DNA from 3 places in the Salicibibacter cibi genome. Region 2 is predicted to be linked to each of the others. Evidence: a T-box and tRNA genes for the amino acid it is inferred to sense, from the RefSeq annotation. Region 2 holds a T-box; the other regions hold tRNA genes.
What was found. The T-box of region 2 lies ahead of HUG20_RS14280 (valine--tRNA ligase). A T-box ahead of a tRNA ligase gene usually reads a tRNA of that ligase, here a tRNA-Val.
Positions count from the first base shown of each region.

Region 1 (5,279 bases), 1.8 Mb from region 2:
TGTATTATGAGTATTCCGAGCGAATAAACCGGATGCCTGAGCATCGGATTTTAGCGGTGAACCGAGGAGAAAAGGATAACGTTCTAAAAGTGAACGTGGATGCAGACGCTTCATTTTTAATCAATAAAATCGAAAATCTCGTCATCAAGCGGTTTGGATCGCCAGCTGTTCCTATGGTTCAAGAGGCGATCAAAGATGGGTATAAGCGTTTGATTGCCCCGGCAGTTGAACGAGAGATTCGAAATGAATTGACCGAAAAAGCGGAAGATCGGGCGATTCGTGTTTTTTCGGATAACCTAAAACAATTATTGTTGCAACCGCCGTTCTTGGGAAAAATGGTTCTCGGCATTGACCCTGCCTATCGTACCGGTTGCAAGTGGGCAGTTATTGACGAAACGGGGAAAATGTTGGAAACGGGTGTTTTTTATCCCACACCTCCGAAAAATGAAAAGGAAAAAAGCGCCAAGGAACTGGCATCCTTGTTGGAAAAGTACCAGTGTAAGGTGATTGCCATCGGGAATGGAACGGCTTCACAGGAAACGGAATTGTTTGTTTCGGAGTTTCTATCCGAATCGGATTCCGAGGCAGCCTATGTGATCATTAATGAGGCAGGTGCAAGTGTTTATTCTGCATCAGACATTGCCCGTAAGGAATTCCCCGAGTTGGAAGTTGAGGAACGAAGTGCCATTTCGATTGCAAGAAGACTTCAGGATCCTCTTTCCGAGCTTGTGAAAATCGATCCCCAATCGATCGGGGTCGGTCAATATCAACATGATGTCAGTGCCAAATCACTAGGAAGTTCCCTGGATTTTGTGGTTGAGACGGCGGTCAACCAAGTGGGAGTCGATGTGAACACAGCTTCGCAAAGCCTGCTTCAACATGTGTCGGGTTTGAATAAAACGGTTGCGAACCAAATTGTCAAATACCGTGAAGACAACGGAAAGTATAATACGAGAAAGCAATTGAATGAGGTACCTCGTTTAGGGGCGAAAACATTTGAACAGGCAGCCGGTTTTTTGCGAATCTCAGACGGAGACGAGCCACTCGACCGAACGCCGATCCACCCGGAAAGCTACGCAGTTAGCAAACAATTGTTACAAGAGATGGACGTTTTCGAAAATGCCCTCGGTTCAACTATGATTAAGGAAAAAGTAGGGCTGCTTGATACTTCCGAGGTATCGGAACAATTGGATGTTGGAGAAATGACGTTGCAAGATATTGCGGAAGCGCTGGCTCGCCCGAATCGTGATCCCCGTGAAGACTTGCCACAGCCATTGTTGAAAACGGGCGTTATGGCAATGGAGGATTTGGAGAAAGGGATGGAGCTCCAAGGGACCGTCCGAAATGTCGTCGATTTCGGTGCATTCATTGACGTTGGAGTAAAAGAAGACGGCCTTGTGCATATTTCAAAGCTTGCCAATCGTTTCGTTAAGCACCCACAAGAAGTGGTCGCTGTCGGCGACATCGTTAGTGTGTGGGTGGATGATGTTGATTTGAAAAAGGGAAGAATTGCACTGACGATGAAAAAACCTGCGTGAGCATCCGCAGGTTTTTTTCTTCCAAAACGGGAATTCGGATGATAACATGTATGAAGAGACTTATTTCGTATTTTCCATTGTTATAGCGCTTGTTGGAGCATTGCGTTTCAAATACGCGAACCAACATTGGTTAAGCATGACAATCTCATAGCGGTTTTTTTCAAAATAGGCTTTTGCCAATTGTTTTTTTAGCCAGTAAGGCACTTGAGATCCCTCCTTGTTCATGAGACCTTAAAGGCTTTCCTTTATTATATGCCGCAAGGCTTGTAAACGTTGAGCATGATTTATCGCTTTAGAGAGGACGAACAAGATTGAAGGATGAGCAATTGCAACGATTAACGGAAAATTTGTCCGACCTTTATTTTAAGAAGCCGTTTCGGCATCATATTCGCTTTAATTCACGTTTAAGAACAACCGGCGGACGCTATATGCTTGCAAGCCATAACATTGAAATAAACCCCAAACATGAAGAGCACTTCGGCCGCGAGGAATTAAAGTCGATTATCAAACATGAATTGTGTCATTATCATCTTCATTTAGAGGACAAGGGCTACCAACATAGAGACAGGGATTTTAAACACTTGCTAAAAAAAGTGGGTGGATCCAGGCATTGCCAAACGGTTCCCGGCATGAGAAGAACGCTGCCGGTTAAATATTACTATCGATGTGAAGATTGTGGCCATGTTTATCCGCGGAAGCGAGCGATGGATACGGCCCGATACGTTTGCGGGGCTTGCAGTGGGAGACTAAAAAAATCATGAAAGAGCGTTGACGATGCTACGTTCCTATGGTACATTATAAAAGGTCGCTTAAAGCGGAATACATAGTTCCAATTGCTTGCAATTATGAGTTGACATGCTCGTTGAATTCATGTACTATCTTATTTGTCGAAAACGAACTAAACCTATTTCACATTCCACAGTAGCTCAGTGGTAGAGCAATCGGCTGTTAACCGATGGGTCGCTGGTTCGAGTCCGGCCTGTGGAGCCAGCGGAGAAGTACTCAAGTGGCTGAAGAGGCGCCCCTGCTAAGGGTGTAGGTCGCGCAAGCGACGCGAGGGTTCAAATCCCTCCTTCTCCGCCATTCCAGATTACAGGAGTCAGAAGCCGGAATGAATCGAATTGGTTTGCCAATTCGTACATTAAATCCGACATCCGGCCTCCGACATCTGATATCCGTCATGGCCCGTTGGTCAAGGGGTTAAGACACCGCCCTTTCACGGCGGTAACGCGGGTTCGAATCCCGCACGGGTCACCATTTCCAGTGGAGGGTTAGCTCAGTTGGGAGAGCATCTGCCTTACAAGCAGGGGGTCGGCGGTTCGAGCCCGTCACCCTCCACCATGTCTTCCTCACGAATGAGAAGGAAGGGAAACACCCATTAACATTATCAAACAAGGGCCTGTGGTGTAGCGGTTAACATGCCTGCCTGTCACGCAGGAGATCGCGGGTTCGAATCCCGTCAGGCCCGCCATCTTTATTTCTATTGTTGGGCCATAGCCAAGCGGTAAGGCATCAGGTTTTGATCCTGAGATGCGCTGGTTCGAATCCAGCTGGCCCAGCCATTTATATCCCCTTATGAACGGCTGGGGACGTTGCACAAGCGGGTGTGGCGGAATCGGCAGACGCGCTAGATTTAGGATCTAGTGTCTTACGACGTGTGGGTTCAAGTCCCACCGCCCGCACCATTTTATTGTATTGAAATGACACAACGCACTAGGTTGAGGGCCTGGCGAAAGATATAACTAGTATGATTTAAGACTTTTTTCTATTGTTATAATTGCGGTCGTGGCGGAATGGCAGACGCGCTAGGTTGAGGGCCTAGTGGGAGTTAAATCCCGTGGTGGTTCAAGTCCACTCGACCGCACCAATAAAGATACTGACACACCAACACTTTGAGCGTGTTGGTTTTTTTATATTTTGATTAGAAAATTTGTCCAAGGAAGTATAATCGATTCACATAATTCTAAGACACGGTGGTTGATATAATAAAAATATGAACAGGCGCGAAAATGTATTGAATATGATGGTTTGGCAAGGAGTTCGGTATTTAGGGACTGCTGAATAACGGAAAAAGACTGGCATATAAGCATTTTCCGTTGGTGTTGTCAAAGCTGGATGCAAGGAAATCCATCCTATAAACAAAAAAACCCTTGCATTTCGGGCAACGTACGGAGGGATGACGCTGCAATAGCGAGACTTCAGCGGAAAAACGAAGCCATGGAAGCGGCTTCAGCTGATAGCTGCAAGTTGTTCAGCAATCCCTAACTAAAGGAGGGAGGTTAAAATAAAAGAACGACATTCCGTCAAAAAAGTACGAACGACGTTGATGGTCAAACGCCGGATGAACCGGATACATGGGAAACAGGAGATGGATTACTTGTTTGCGGCCGTTATGTCATTAATTTTATTGATGCACCCGTTAAACATGTTGCCGTCCATGAATTACCAGCGTATCAATGCACATCCGATGGCCACATTATGTACGATTATATCCGTGACGTTGGGCGGCAAATGATCGCTGAAAAGGGGCTGAATTTAAGCGCCAATGAACTTCAAAACATGTCCACCATAGATATTGCTGATACACTCTTACGAAAAACCAAAAAGGAATCATATGAACGCAATTGGCTACGATATGTATGACTGCCCGACACGAGTTCGGTTTTATCTAAGCATGATCGTCCAATCGGTCAGCCATCTCCTTTTGCTATTTTTGAAAAAGAGAGATGATTGAATTACATCGTGGAGAACGAAAAATCTCTGGATCACTCAATTGTATTTTCAACTAAAACAAGGGACTTCTTAAAATGAAGCCCCTTGAACACGGTTCGAAACCAGTCGTTATCCATTGCGTTTCACAATGTTATTCCGCGTTTTTCTTCTGTTGATCGGTAGAATCACTGCAGTTCTCCTGACTGGATTCAACTTCTTCAATTTCTACACTGCAACAATCTTTTTGAGTCGGCTTCGCTTTTGAGAAGAAGTTCTTCAAGCTAGATTCTTTTTGGGCCATGGGGTCACCTCCTTTATAGGATGATCTGCACGATAAATCCTGTACCAATAGCAACAATCAAAATGGAAACGACAAAAGCCACAACTAATTTTCGTTTAAATAATTTGCTTAATAAAATAACCTCTGGAATACTCGCCCCGGCACCGCCGATTAAAAGGGCAATCACAGCTCCCAAATCCATCCCTTGGCTAACTAAGGCGCCCGCAATCGGCAATATGGTTTCTGCGCGAATATACATGGGAATCCCGATCACTGATGCAATGGGAATCGTCCAGGGATTATCTCCTCCGGCATATTGAACAATAAATTCTTGCGGAACGACGTCATAAACAAATGCTCCAATAAAAACGCCGATAAGCAAGTAAGGAAATAAAGGATAAAAGAACGTCCATGTATCTTGAAGAGCCAACTTCCATTTGGAAATATTTTGATCTTCGTTTGAACTCCCTTTCTTTCTCACTCTCACTTCTTTCACCGATTGCTCAAGACCTAAAGCGCTCCATACAACACCAATAAGTATAGAAAAAATGGTTATGACGATTGCGTAGTATAAGGTTAATTCCCATCCCAACAAGGTCAACATCATGATAATGATCACTGGATTCAAGAGAGGAGAAGCAATTAAAAATGACATCGACGGTCCAAAGGGAGCTTTAGAAGATAACAATCCTGCTAAAATTGGTATCGTTGAACAAGAACAAAAGGGGGTTAGTGACCCTAACCCTACG
Region 1 is NZ_CP054706.1:851,946-857,224, forward strand. Features, by position in the region: gene HUG20_RS04190 (Tex family protein) at 1-1,538, shown strand, start outside; gene cmpA (cortex morphogenetic protein CmpA) at 1,599-1,742, opposite strand; gene HUG20_RS04200 (SprT family protein) at 1,850-2,299, shown strand; tRNA gene HUG20_RS04205 (tRNA-Asn) at 2,454-2,528, shown strand; tRNA gene HUG20_RS04210 (tRNA-Ser) at 2,531-2,621, shown strand; tRNA gene HUG20_RS04215 (tRNA-Glu) at 2,721-2,795, shown strand; tRNA gene HUG20_RS04220 (tRNA-Val) at 2,804-2,879, shown strand; tRNA gene HUG20_RS04225 (tRNA-Asp) at 2,934-3,009, shown strand; tRNA gene HUG20_RS04230 (tRNA-Gln) at 3,026-3,100, shown strand; tRNA gene HUG20_RS04235 (tRNA-Leu) at 3,139-3,223, shown strand; tRNA gene HUG20_RS04240 (tRNA-Leu) at 3,318-3,405, shown strand; gene HUG20_RS04245 (hypothetical protein) at 3,916-4,053, shown strand; gene HUG20_RS04250 (alcohol dehydrogenase) at 4,402-4,551, opposite strand; gene HUG20_RS04255 (permease) at 4,565-5,279, opposite strand, start outside.
Region 1: it encodes a tRNA-Val, which carries the amino acid that the T-box ahead of HUG20_RS14280 (valine--tRNA ligase) is inferred to sense. The anticodon was not compared.

Region 2 (5,279 bases):
TGAAGCTGCAATGGCGAGACTCCAGCGGAAAAACGGACGTGTCAAGCCCCCGCAGCGCCTTTAGCGAGGAGGCTTGCCCGTTCGTCCGCGGAAAGCGAAGCCATGGAAGCGACATCCCGGTTTCAGCTGATAGCTGCAAGTTGTTCTGCAACCCCTATTTATATCTACCCGATACGCTCTTATGATAAACAAATAATTGTCCCCCTCCCCACCATCACTGAAGAAACCAGTCATAACCGCCCATTCGGACACATACGTTGGTAGCGTACGAGAAAACGGTGGGACGGACGTATTTTTAACGAAGAGGGGGAACAAACCGTGACCCAAGAACAACCATCAGCTTTATCTTTCAACCTTGAAGAAGCGATATGGCTTGATCAAGGCGAGCGTATTCAATCCATTCTCGGATTGGAATTAGAGCCGGAAATTACGATGCAAGAGGATAATCATGAAGTGCTCATTAAAGGAGGATTACATCTCGTCGGCAAGTATCAACCTTATGAAAACAACGAAGATGACACATATGATAACCAAAGGCAAGGGGAAGTACCGCAAACGGCGGATCGTTTGAGCACGACAGATGCTGGAGAACGGGAGATCAAGCATTTTTTTCCCGTCGATGTAACCATCCCGCTCCATCGTATTCAAAGTTTGGATGATTTATATGTTCAAATCGACAGTTTTGATTATGATTTGCCGGAACCAAGTTGCATCCAGTTAACAGCTGACGTAACCATTACGGGTATGAAGGAGGGCGAGGATACAAATAGAGAATCCAGCCCAACACCGGAAGGGTTCCCAACGCTCACACACGAAGTGAAAGCACCGCTACCCAAGGATGAGGATGTACATCCGCCCTCTGATGATACCGAGGCGTTACGTGAGGATACAGAGGAAGAAGAACAAGAACAGGAATCAGGACCGGCCCTGAATTTTGAACAACTGGAACCGGAAATCGAAGACGAGGCTCCCGCGGAAGAAGAGCAAACCGACGTTGATACGCAAAAAGAATCGGTGCCGGAAAAATTACAGAAAATGGAAGAAACCATACTGTCAAGGGGTGATGCCGATCATTCCAATGCCGAGCCGGAAAAAGAAGAAGTATCGGAATATGAGGTCGTACAGGCTAACGACGAGGGAAAAGATGCGTCACCGGCCGATGACGAGGAGACACCAAAAACAAACAAGCGGGATAATGCCCTTTACCTGACGGAAATGTTGGGAAGTGACGATCGGGAATCTTTTACGAAAATGCGGATGTGTATCATTCAAGAGAACGAGTCCTTGGATACCATTGCCGATCGCTATGAATGTACAGTCCAACAGTTGCTCAGATGGAACAGAATGGACATCAATCACGTTGATCAAGGGGAAATTATTTATATCCCGGTGCAATCCGCGAATGAATGACGGGATTGAAGAACTTTTAATTCAAGTCGGTCTTCAAAATGCACACTGGGATTGGCAGAGTGAACGCGTTGTTAAAATCGAAACGCAAGATGGCCTATTTGCGCTGAAACGGTGGGAACAGACGCCGCAGGAACGTGAACATTTTCTTCATCACTTACGATATGCGGAGCGTGCAGGCATGAAAGGTATCATCCCTCTTACGAATAGGAGGGGTGATATGTCTATGTTTGAAACGAATCGTCATTATTTTTATCTGGAACCTTGGGTTGAGGAACAACCGCTAATGTCTCCGCCCCCAAAAGAACTTAGACTATTAACGATTCTTGCCCTTAATCATAAAATTTCCGAAGACGAAGAGGATATGACCGAAGACGAACTGTCCACGTACAAAAACGAAGTGCAGCAGGGTTGGCAACAAGATCAATTGCTAATGAACCGGTTGGCTGACCAGTTTGAACAATCCAGGTTTCTTTCCCCATTTGAGCTTACCTTTTTAAACGGGTATCCATTTTATGAAATGATGTTTGGGGAGATGAAAAAAGGGTTTCAGAAATGGGCGCGGCAAGTCAAGGAAAAAGAGGGATATCGCTTTGCTTTTTGTCATGGCCGGCCTTCGTTGGAACATGGGCTTATTGCTGCGGATGGAAATGCGTGGTTTACGAATTGGGAAACGAGCGGTCCCGGGCATCCTGCATATGACCTTGCCTATTTTTATCAAGATTTGGCCTGTCACTATCCTTTCGATCCGTTGGAGAGCAAACAGCTTTTTGGCACATATGAAGCCCACGGGCCTAGCTGGGGGGAAGCAGACACCGGCCTTTTAAAAGCGCTCATGCTTACCCCTGCACCGATATTGGCGTTTGCGCAAGCGTATGCGACAGAACCTCTGCGCTATGCGGAACATCAATGGACGGCGATGTTGGAATCCAAATTAAGCAGTTTGCGTTATTTGCTACAAATGATGCAATGGAAGGAAAAACAGGAAGCGGCCATGCAAAGTTCCTAGTCCGGCATGGTCGTTTTTTATGTAGGCGCCAAGCCCTTTGCAAATAATCGAACTATGATGCCTAAATATGAAAAAAGCTGGGCGTACGGTTGCCATGAACGGCTTATAGTGCCCGAAACCGAATGGAAGCCAAGCTTCCGGTTCTCAGGAAAGGGTTACGGAGCCCGAAAGCAAAAGGATGTTGCGCAATTGGTTTTCATGAGGGTGATGGAAATACTCGAAGTGTCCAGAACGACACCTGTGTAACGGACAGTAGCGTGGCAACGGGCCGAAGACATTTCACCGGCTTGTACGAGAAACGTATCAATATGGTTTTTTTCGGAAATACCAATAAGAAGAAACAAGAATGACTAATAGAAGCACATCAAACGTCGTAGGCAAAAAAATCGTTCGTATCGTTTGAAAGCAAATAATGATCAATAAGATTTGTGCAGCGGCATACCGCCACTTAAAAAACGAGGGTGGGCGTTTTTTTCCATATCCGGGTGGCGGTTTATAATAATGGCGTGTCATGACAGATTCCTTCCCCTTTCCTTGTGCAATCAAAAAACATAACATGTCGGGGGAAAAGCCAAACGTTTATCATCATTAATACATCCTATGTGTGGGGAATAGGGGCTGATACCTTTTATTTCCTTCGTTGACGAAATTGTTTCGGTTGCGTAGAATAAAGGAAAATAATGAGGTAAACCAAAAGCAATGAAACGGAAGGAGTAGGCGCTGATCTCTCTTCAGAGAAGGAATCCACGGCTGGAAGGTTCCGGGAGCTCTCATGCTGAAGTCGTCTGTGTAGCTGCTGTTCCGAATAAAAGTAAGAACGGCCGTTGGCTACGTTACAGCTATCCAAGTGTATGAATCAACGTTCATAAACAAAGGTGGTACCGCGAGCGCTTTCGTCCTTTGAGGGAGGAAGCGCTTTTTTGGTAGGTAAGAAAGTATAAATCAACTTTCTTACCTACATAAGTGCAACTAAGGCTGTTCGCCATAAAGCTTGGCGAAAACCTTAGTTTTCTAACATTTTAAGGAGGCTTTAAAAAATGGCAGATATGGAAAAGAAATATGATCCAAGACGGACGGAAGCGAAATGGTATCCGTTTTGGGTAAATAATGGTTATTTTGAAGCGACGACACAGGGAGAACGCCAAGGAGAACCTTTTTCGATTGTGATTCCCCCTCCGAATGTGACCGGTCGTCTTCATCTCGGACACGCATGGGATGTGACGCTCCAGGACATTATTGCACGCCAAAAGCGAATGGAAGGCCGTGATATGCTTTGGCTGCCGGGGATGGATCATGCTGGGATTGCCACCCAAGCAAAAGTGGAGGCCCACCTGAAAGAAAAGGGGCAAAACCGCCATGATCTTGGACGTGAAAAATTTCTTGACGTCAGTTGGGATTGGAAAGAAGAATATGCGAATTTTATTCGTGAACAATGGGCGACGCTCGGTTTGTCCCTCGATTACACGCGAGAGCGATTCACGCTTGATGATGGCCTTTCCAATGCCGTTCGGGAAGTATTCGTCCGGCTTTATGAAAAAGGCGTCATTTATCGGGGAAGTATATTATCAATTGGGACCCGGCTGCCCAAACGGCACTTTCCGATATCGAAGTGGAATATAAAGAGGTCGAAGGCGCACTGTACCATATGAAATACCCATTAAAAAATGGCGAAGGCCATATAGAAGTGGCAACAACCCGCCCGGAGACGATGCTCGGAGATACGGCAGTTGCGGTGCATCCGGATGATGAACGCTATCAGGCATTGATCGGGGAAACGGTGATTTTGCCGATTGTTGAAAGGGAGATCCCGATTGTTGCTGATGAATACGTGGAACGTGAATTTGGTTCGGGTGCGGTGAAAATCACCCCGGCGCATGACCCGAACGACTTTGAGATGGGGGAGCGTCATGATCTGCCCCAAGTGTTAGTGATGGATGAAGCGGGCATCATGAACGAAAACGCTAGGGATTACCAGGGTCTTGATCGATTTGAGTGCCGTAAAACGATCGTCCGGGATTTGCAAGAGGTGGGCACACTTTTTCAAATTGAGACGCACATGCATGCCGTCGGCCATTCCGAACGTTCGGGAGCAGTCGTCGAACCGTATCTCTCCACCCAATGGTTCGTGGATATGAAACCTTTGGCACAAGCGGCTATTGACTTGCAAAGTGAAGAAAGTGAAAAAGTCGATTTTGTCCCGCCCCGCTTTGAGCATACGTATTTGCAATGGCTTGAAAACATTCGCGATTGGTGCATTTCCAGACAACTATGGTGGGGTCACCGGATTCCTGTTTGGTACCATAAGGAAACTGGAGAGATGCATGTCGGAAAAGAAGCGCCCGCTGACAGCGAAAACTGGGAGCAAGATAACGATGTGCTCGACACGTGGTTCAGCTCGGCGCTTTGGCCGTTTTCAACGATGGGCTGGCCGGATGAAGAAGCGGAAGATTTGACCTACTTTTATCCGACCAATGTGCTTGTGACCGGCTATGACATTATCTTTTTCTGGGTTTCCCGCATGATTTTTCAAGGCTTGGAATTTACGGGCGAGCGTCCGTTTCAAGATGTGTTGATCCATGGGCTTGTCCGTGACGCAGAGGGGCGAAAAATGAGCAAATCCCTCGGAAATGGGGTAGACCCGATGGATGTAGTGGAACAATATGGGGCAGACGCGCTGCGCTTCACATTGGCAACAGGTACTTCACCGGGGAATGATTTAACGTTTCAATGGGAAAAGGTGACGGCAAACTGGAATTTCGGCAATAAAATTTGGAACGCCTCCCGATTTGCGCTCATGAATATGGAAGGAATGACGCATAAGGATATCGATTTGAGTGAAGTGACGGCAACGGCCGACCGTTGG
Region 2 is NZ_CP054706.1:2,864,492-2,869,770, reverse strand. Features, by position in the region: gene HUG20_RS14300 (hypothetical protein) at 1-185, shown strand, start outside; gene spoVID (stage VI sporulation protein D) at 319-1,410, shown strand; gene HUG20_RS14290 (protein kinase family protein) at 1,403-2,416, shown strand; gene HUG20_RS14285 (hypothetical protein) at 2,720-2,929, opposite strand; T-box leader at 3,107-3,320, shown strand; partial or broken gene HUG20_RS14280 (valine--tRNA ligase) at 3,454-5,279, shown strand, end outside.

Region 3 (5,279 bases), 1.1 Mb from region 2:
ATAGAGTGCCCTCGCCGCATCTTGGGAAGTAGAAGAAGGGAAGGGGAAATCTTCAAGGTTTCTGGCTAGCCGAATGCGAGTGCTCATAACAATGTCATCATCAGGACCGGGATCTTTTATCCACGGGCTGATTGCATGAGAGATAAATTGCTCCAAAGACATTACTGCCCCTCCTCCTTCTCCTTAGTCTCTTGCAACTCCCGAATTTTATCGCGAACCTCAGCGGCGTGCTCAAATTCCTCACGATCGATATGCTCTTGCATTTTCGTTTTTAATGAGTATATTTCTCTTTGCAACTTTAGCCTGCCGCCTTGTCGTTTCGGAATTTTTCCGGTGTGTGTATGATTTCCCCCATGCACACGTTTAAGAATTGGGTCAAGCTTGCCACTAAACGCTTGATAGCAATAAGAACAACCAAAGCGGCTATTGTTTATAAAATCTTTGTAATTCATCCCGCACTTTGGACATTGCAAGGCAAATTCTTTTTGCACCTTCTGGGAATAGCCTGCGCCATTACTCGTGTTTGGGTCTACATTCAATAAACCAGACAGGAGGTCATGAATGGAGTAACTATTTGAACCCGGGAATTCATCGCCTTTTTCCTTGGCACACACTTCGCATAAATGCATCTCTGTTTTTTCCGCATTAACAATCTTCGTGAAATGCAGGGTTGCCTGGCGTTGATTACATTCCTGGCACTGCACGAACCCACTTCCCCTCTAAGTTAAATCTTATACTTCAAACTCGAAAGCATTGCTTTCAAAACATTCGCCCGGATCATATCGCGGTGAGCAGGAACCGGAAGAGAGATGACCTCCCGTTCGATCGCCGCAAGCATCATATTCCCTTCTCGCTTGCTAATAGCCCCCTCTTCCAATAATCGAAGAACAATGCTTTTTCCCATCCTTTGATCAATGGCCTTCCCAATGTGATCAATTAATTGGTCACACAATTCCTGATGATCTGCATGCCGTACTTTTGTAATCCGAATATAACCACCGCCGCCACGTTTACTTTCAACAACATAGCCCTTCTCTACTGTAAATCTGGTGCGAATCACATAGTTAATTTGCGAAGGTACACATTCAAAGTGCTTGGCAAGTTCACTTCTTTTTATTTCTATTAAATTCTGTTCTTCTTTGGTCAAAATCGATTTTATATAATGTTCAATGACATCAGAAATGTTATTCCCCATCATACCCACCCCCTGACCTTGACTATCTTTGACTTTAATATAATACAAATTCATTGCATTTTCAAGTCGGCACTTGCCCACTTGCCGATTAAAAAAAGCCATCCACGGTAACAGGATAGCCTGAAATAAAAGCATTCATGCCATAAAAAAGGATTATATTTCCGATAAGGATAAAAGAGGCGGAGAGAAGTGAGAGCAGACCAAGTTTCCAAAAACTACACATCCATTTAATCACATAAAAAAACAGACCGCAGTGCCGTCTGTGTTTATCGCTTATGGTGGAGCCTAGCGGGATCGAACCGCTGACCTCCTGCGTGCAAAGCAGGCGCTCTCCCGGCTGAGCTAAGGCCCCATTTATTAAAATCAGATGGTGGGCCTGAGTGGACTCGAACCACCGACCTCACGCTTATCAGGCGTGCGCTCTCACCAACTGAGCTACAGGCCCATCTGTGAAAATATGTAGGAATATCAGTTGCAAATTGCCCGCTCAAAACTGAATGAAAGCCCAAGCGTTTGCCTCCGATCCCTTCACCGAGGGACCGGTATAGCTCCTTAGAAAGGAGGTGATCCATCCCCACCTTCCGGTAGGGATACCTTGTTACGACTTCACCCCAATCACCAGCCCCACCTTCGGCGGCTGCGTCCCTAAGGTTCGCTCACCGACTTCGGGTGTTGCCGGCTCTCGTGGTGTGACGGGCGGTGTGTACAAGGCCCGGGAACGTATTCACCGCGGCATGCTGATCCGCGATTACTAGCGATTCCAGCTTCATGCAGGCGGGTTGCAGCCTGCAATCCGAACTGAGAACGGCTTTTCCGGGGATTCGCTCCACCTCGCGGCTTCGCTGCCCGTTGTACCGTCCATTGTAGCACGTGTGTCGCCCAGGCCATAAGGGGCATGATGATTTGACGTCATCCCCGCCTTCCTCCGGTTTGTCACCGGCAGTCAATGTCGAGTGCCCAACTTAATGCTGGCAACGACATTCAAGGGTTGCGCTCGTTACGGGACTTAACCCAACATCTCACGACACGAGCTGACGACAACCATGCACCACCTGTCTCTCTGCCCAAAAGGGAAACCTTGTCTCCAAGGCGATCAGAGGATGTCAAGGCCTGGTAAGGTCCTTCGCGTTGCTTCGAATTAAACCACATGCTCCACCGCTTGTGCGGGCCCCCGTCAATTCCTTTGAGTTTCAACCTTGCGGTCGTACTCCCCAGGCGGAGTGCTTATTGCGTTTGCTTCGGCACTACGGGTATCGAAACCCCTAACACCTAGCACTCATCGTTTACGGCGTGGACTACCAGGGTATCTAATCCTGTTCGCTCCCCACGCTTTCGCACCTCAGCGTCAGGTACAGACCAGAGAGTCGCCTTCGCCACTGGTGTTCCTCCACATCTCTACGCATTTCACCGCTACACGTGGAATTCCACTCTCCTCTTCTGTCCTCAAGTCAGGCAGTTTCCAATGCCATTCCGGCGTTAAGCGCCGGCCTTTCACATCAGACTTGCCTCACCGCCTGCGTGCCCTTTACGCCCAATAATTCCGGACAACGCTTGCCACCTACGTATTACCGCGGCTGCTGGCACGTAGTTAGCCGTGGCTTTCTGGTGAGGTACCGGCATACTCTCGGCATTTCCTCCAAAAGCTGTTCTTCCCTCACAACAGAGCTTTACGATCCGAAAACCTTCCTCACTCACGCGGCGTTGCACCGTCAGGCTTGCGCCCATTGCGGATGATTCCCTACTGCTGCCTCCCGCAGGAGTCTGGGCCGTGTCTCAGTCCCAGTGTGGCCGATCACCCTCTCAGGTCGGCTACGCATCGTCGCCTTGGTAAGCCCTTATCCCACCAACTAGCTAATGCGCCGCGGGCCCCTCGTTGAGCGACGGCCTTCCTAAAGACCGCCTTTCTCCTCCTTCGCAGGTGCGAAAAAGGACTTATTCGGTATTAGCACCGGTTTCCCGGTGTTATCCCCAGCTCAACGGCAGGTTGCCCACGTGGTACTCACCCGTCCGCCACTGGCCTCCCGAAGGTGCAAGCACCTTCGGGGGCCCGTTCGACTTGCATGTATTAGGCACGCCGCCAGCGTTCGTCCTGAGCCAGGATCAAACTCTCCATAAAAGTAGTTCCGCTTCCCACACGGGGGGTGCCGGAAGCGCTGGCTTCATTTCTTCATTCGTTCGCTTGGCTTTCATTCAGTTTTCAATGGGCAATTGATGGTGGAGCCTAGCGGGATCGAACCGCTGACCTCCTGCGTGCAAAGCAGGCGCTCTCCCGGCTGAGCTAAGGCCCCTAATCCTAAAATCATGGTCGGGAAGACAGGATTTGAACCTGCGACCCCTTGGTCCCAAACCAAGTGCTCTGCCAAGCTGAGCTACTTCCCGTTATGAATAATGGCGCGCCCGAGAGGAGTCGAACCCCTAACCTTCTGATCCGTAGTCAGACGCTCTGTCCAATTGAGCTACGGGCGCCTATGGAGCGGAAGACGAGATTCGAACTCGCGACCCCCACCTTGGCAAGGTGGTGTTCTACCGCTGAACTACTCCCGCTAAAATGGTGAGCCATGGAGGATTCGAACCTCCGACCCTCTGATTAAAAGTCAGATGCTCTGCCAGCTGAGCTAATGGCTCATTATGTTATGTAAAATGGTGCCGGCCAGAGGAATTGAACCCCCAACCTACTGATTACAAGTCAGTTGCTCTGCCAATTGAGCTAGACCGGCAAAATGGTGGAGGGTGACGGGCTCGAACCGCCGACCTCCTGCTTGTAAGGCAGATGCTCTCCCAACTGAGCTAACCCTCCACAAATTTCGCCAGGCGACGTCCTACGCTCACGGGGCGTTACCGCCCGATTACCATCGGCGCTGAAGAGCTTAACTTCCGTGTTCGGCATGGGAACGGGTGGGGCCTCTTCGCTATCGCCACCTGACCGTGGGAGACATTCTCCCAAAACTGAATAACGCTTATGCATGAATGCCGGATGTGCATGACCCATTCGTGGATAAACCATTGGACCGATTAGTATCTGTCAGCTTCACGTGTCGCCACGCGTCCACCTCAGACCTATCTACCTTATCGTCTTTAAGGGGTCTCACGGGAAATCTCATCTTGAGGTCGGCTTCGTGCTTAGATGCTTTCAGCACTTATCCGATCCACACGTAGCTACCCAGCGATGCTCCTGGCGGAACAACTGGTACACCAGCGGTGTGTCCATCCCGGTCCTCTCGTACTAAGGACAGCTCCTCTCAAATTTCCTGCGCCCGCGACGGATAGGGACCGAACTGTCTCACGACGTTCTGAACCCAGCTCGCGTACCGCTTTAATGGGCGAACAGCCCAACCCTTGGGACCGACTTCAGCCCCAGGATGCGATGAGCCGACATCGAGGTGCCAAACCTCCCCGTCGATGTGGACTCTTGGGGGAGATTAGCCTGTTATCCCCAGGGTAGCTTTTATCCGTTGAGCGACGGCCCTTCCATGCGGTGCCGCCGGATCACTAAGCCCGACTTTCGTCCCTGCTCGACCAGTACGTCTCGCAGTCAAGCTCCCTTCTGCCTTTGCACGCTTCGAATGATTTCCAACCATTCTGAGGGAACCTTGGGGCGCCTCCGTTACCATTTAGGAGGCGACCGCCCCAGTCAAACTGCCCACCAGACACTGTCCCTGAACCGGCTCACGGTTCGAGGTTAGGATTTTCATATCGCAAGGGCAGTATCCCACCGGCGCCTCCACCGAAGCTAGCGCTCCGGTTTCCTAGGCTCCTGCCTATCCTGTACAAGCCATATCAAAACCCAATATCAAGCTACAGTAAAGCTCCATGGGGTCTTTCCGTCCAGTCGCGGGGACCTGCATCTTCACAGGTCATATAATTTCACCGGGTCTCTCGTTGAGACAGTGCCCAAGTCGTTGCACCTTTCGTGCGGGTCGGAACTTACCCGACAAGGAATTTCGCTACCTTAGGACCGTTATAGTTACGGCCGCCGTTTACTGGGGCTTCAATTCCGCGCTTCGCCCGCTAGGGCTAACGCGTCCTCTTAACCTTCCAGCACCGGGCAGGTGTCAGCCCCTATACTTCGTCTTTCGACTTCGCA
Region 3 is NZ_CP054706.1:128,197-133,475, reverse strand. Features, by position in the region: gene mcsB (protein-arginine kinase McsB) at 1-162, opposite strand, end outside; gene mcsA (protein-arginine kinase activator protein McsA) at 162-704, opposite strand; gene HUG20_RS00645 (CtsR family transcriptional regulator) at 725-1,195, opposite strand; tRNA gene HUG20_RS00640 (tRNA-Ala) at 1,472-1,547, opposite strand; tRNA gene HUG20_RS00635 (tRNA-Ile) at 1,564-1,640, opposite strand; rRNA gene HUG20_RS00630 (16S ribosomal RNA) at 1,752-3,311, opposite strand; tRNA gene HUG20_RS00625 (tRNA-Ala) at 3,408-3,483, opposite strand; tRNA gene HUG20_RS00620 (tRNA-Pro) at 3,498-3,574, opposite strand; tRNA gene HUG20_RS00615 (tRNA-Arg) at 3,585-3,661, opposite strand; tRNA gene HUG20_RS00610 (tRNA-Gly) at 3,665-3,739, opposite strand; tRNA gene HUG20_RS00605 (tRNA-Lys) at 3,745-3,820, opposite strand; tRNA gene HUG20_RS00600 (tRNA-Thr) at 3,837-3,912, opposite strand; tRNA gene HUG20_RS00595 (tRNA-Val) at 3,917-3,992, opposite strand; rRNA gene rrf (5S ribosomal RNA) at 4,002-4,118, opposite strand; rRNA gene HUG20_RS00585 (23S ribosomal RNA) at 4,187-5,279, opposite strand, start outside.
Region 3: it encodes a tRNA-Val, which carries the amino acid that the T-box ahead of HUG20_RS14280 (valine--tRNA ligase) is inferred to sense. The anticodon was not compared.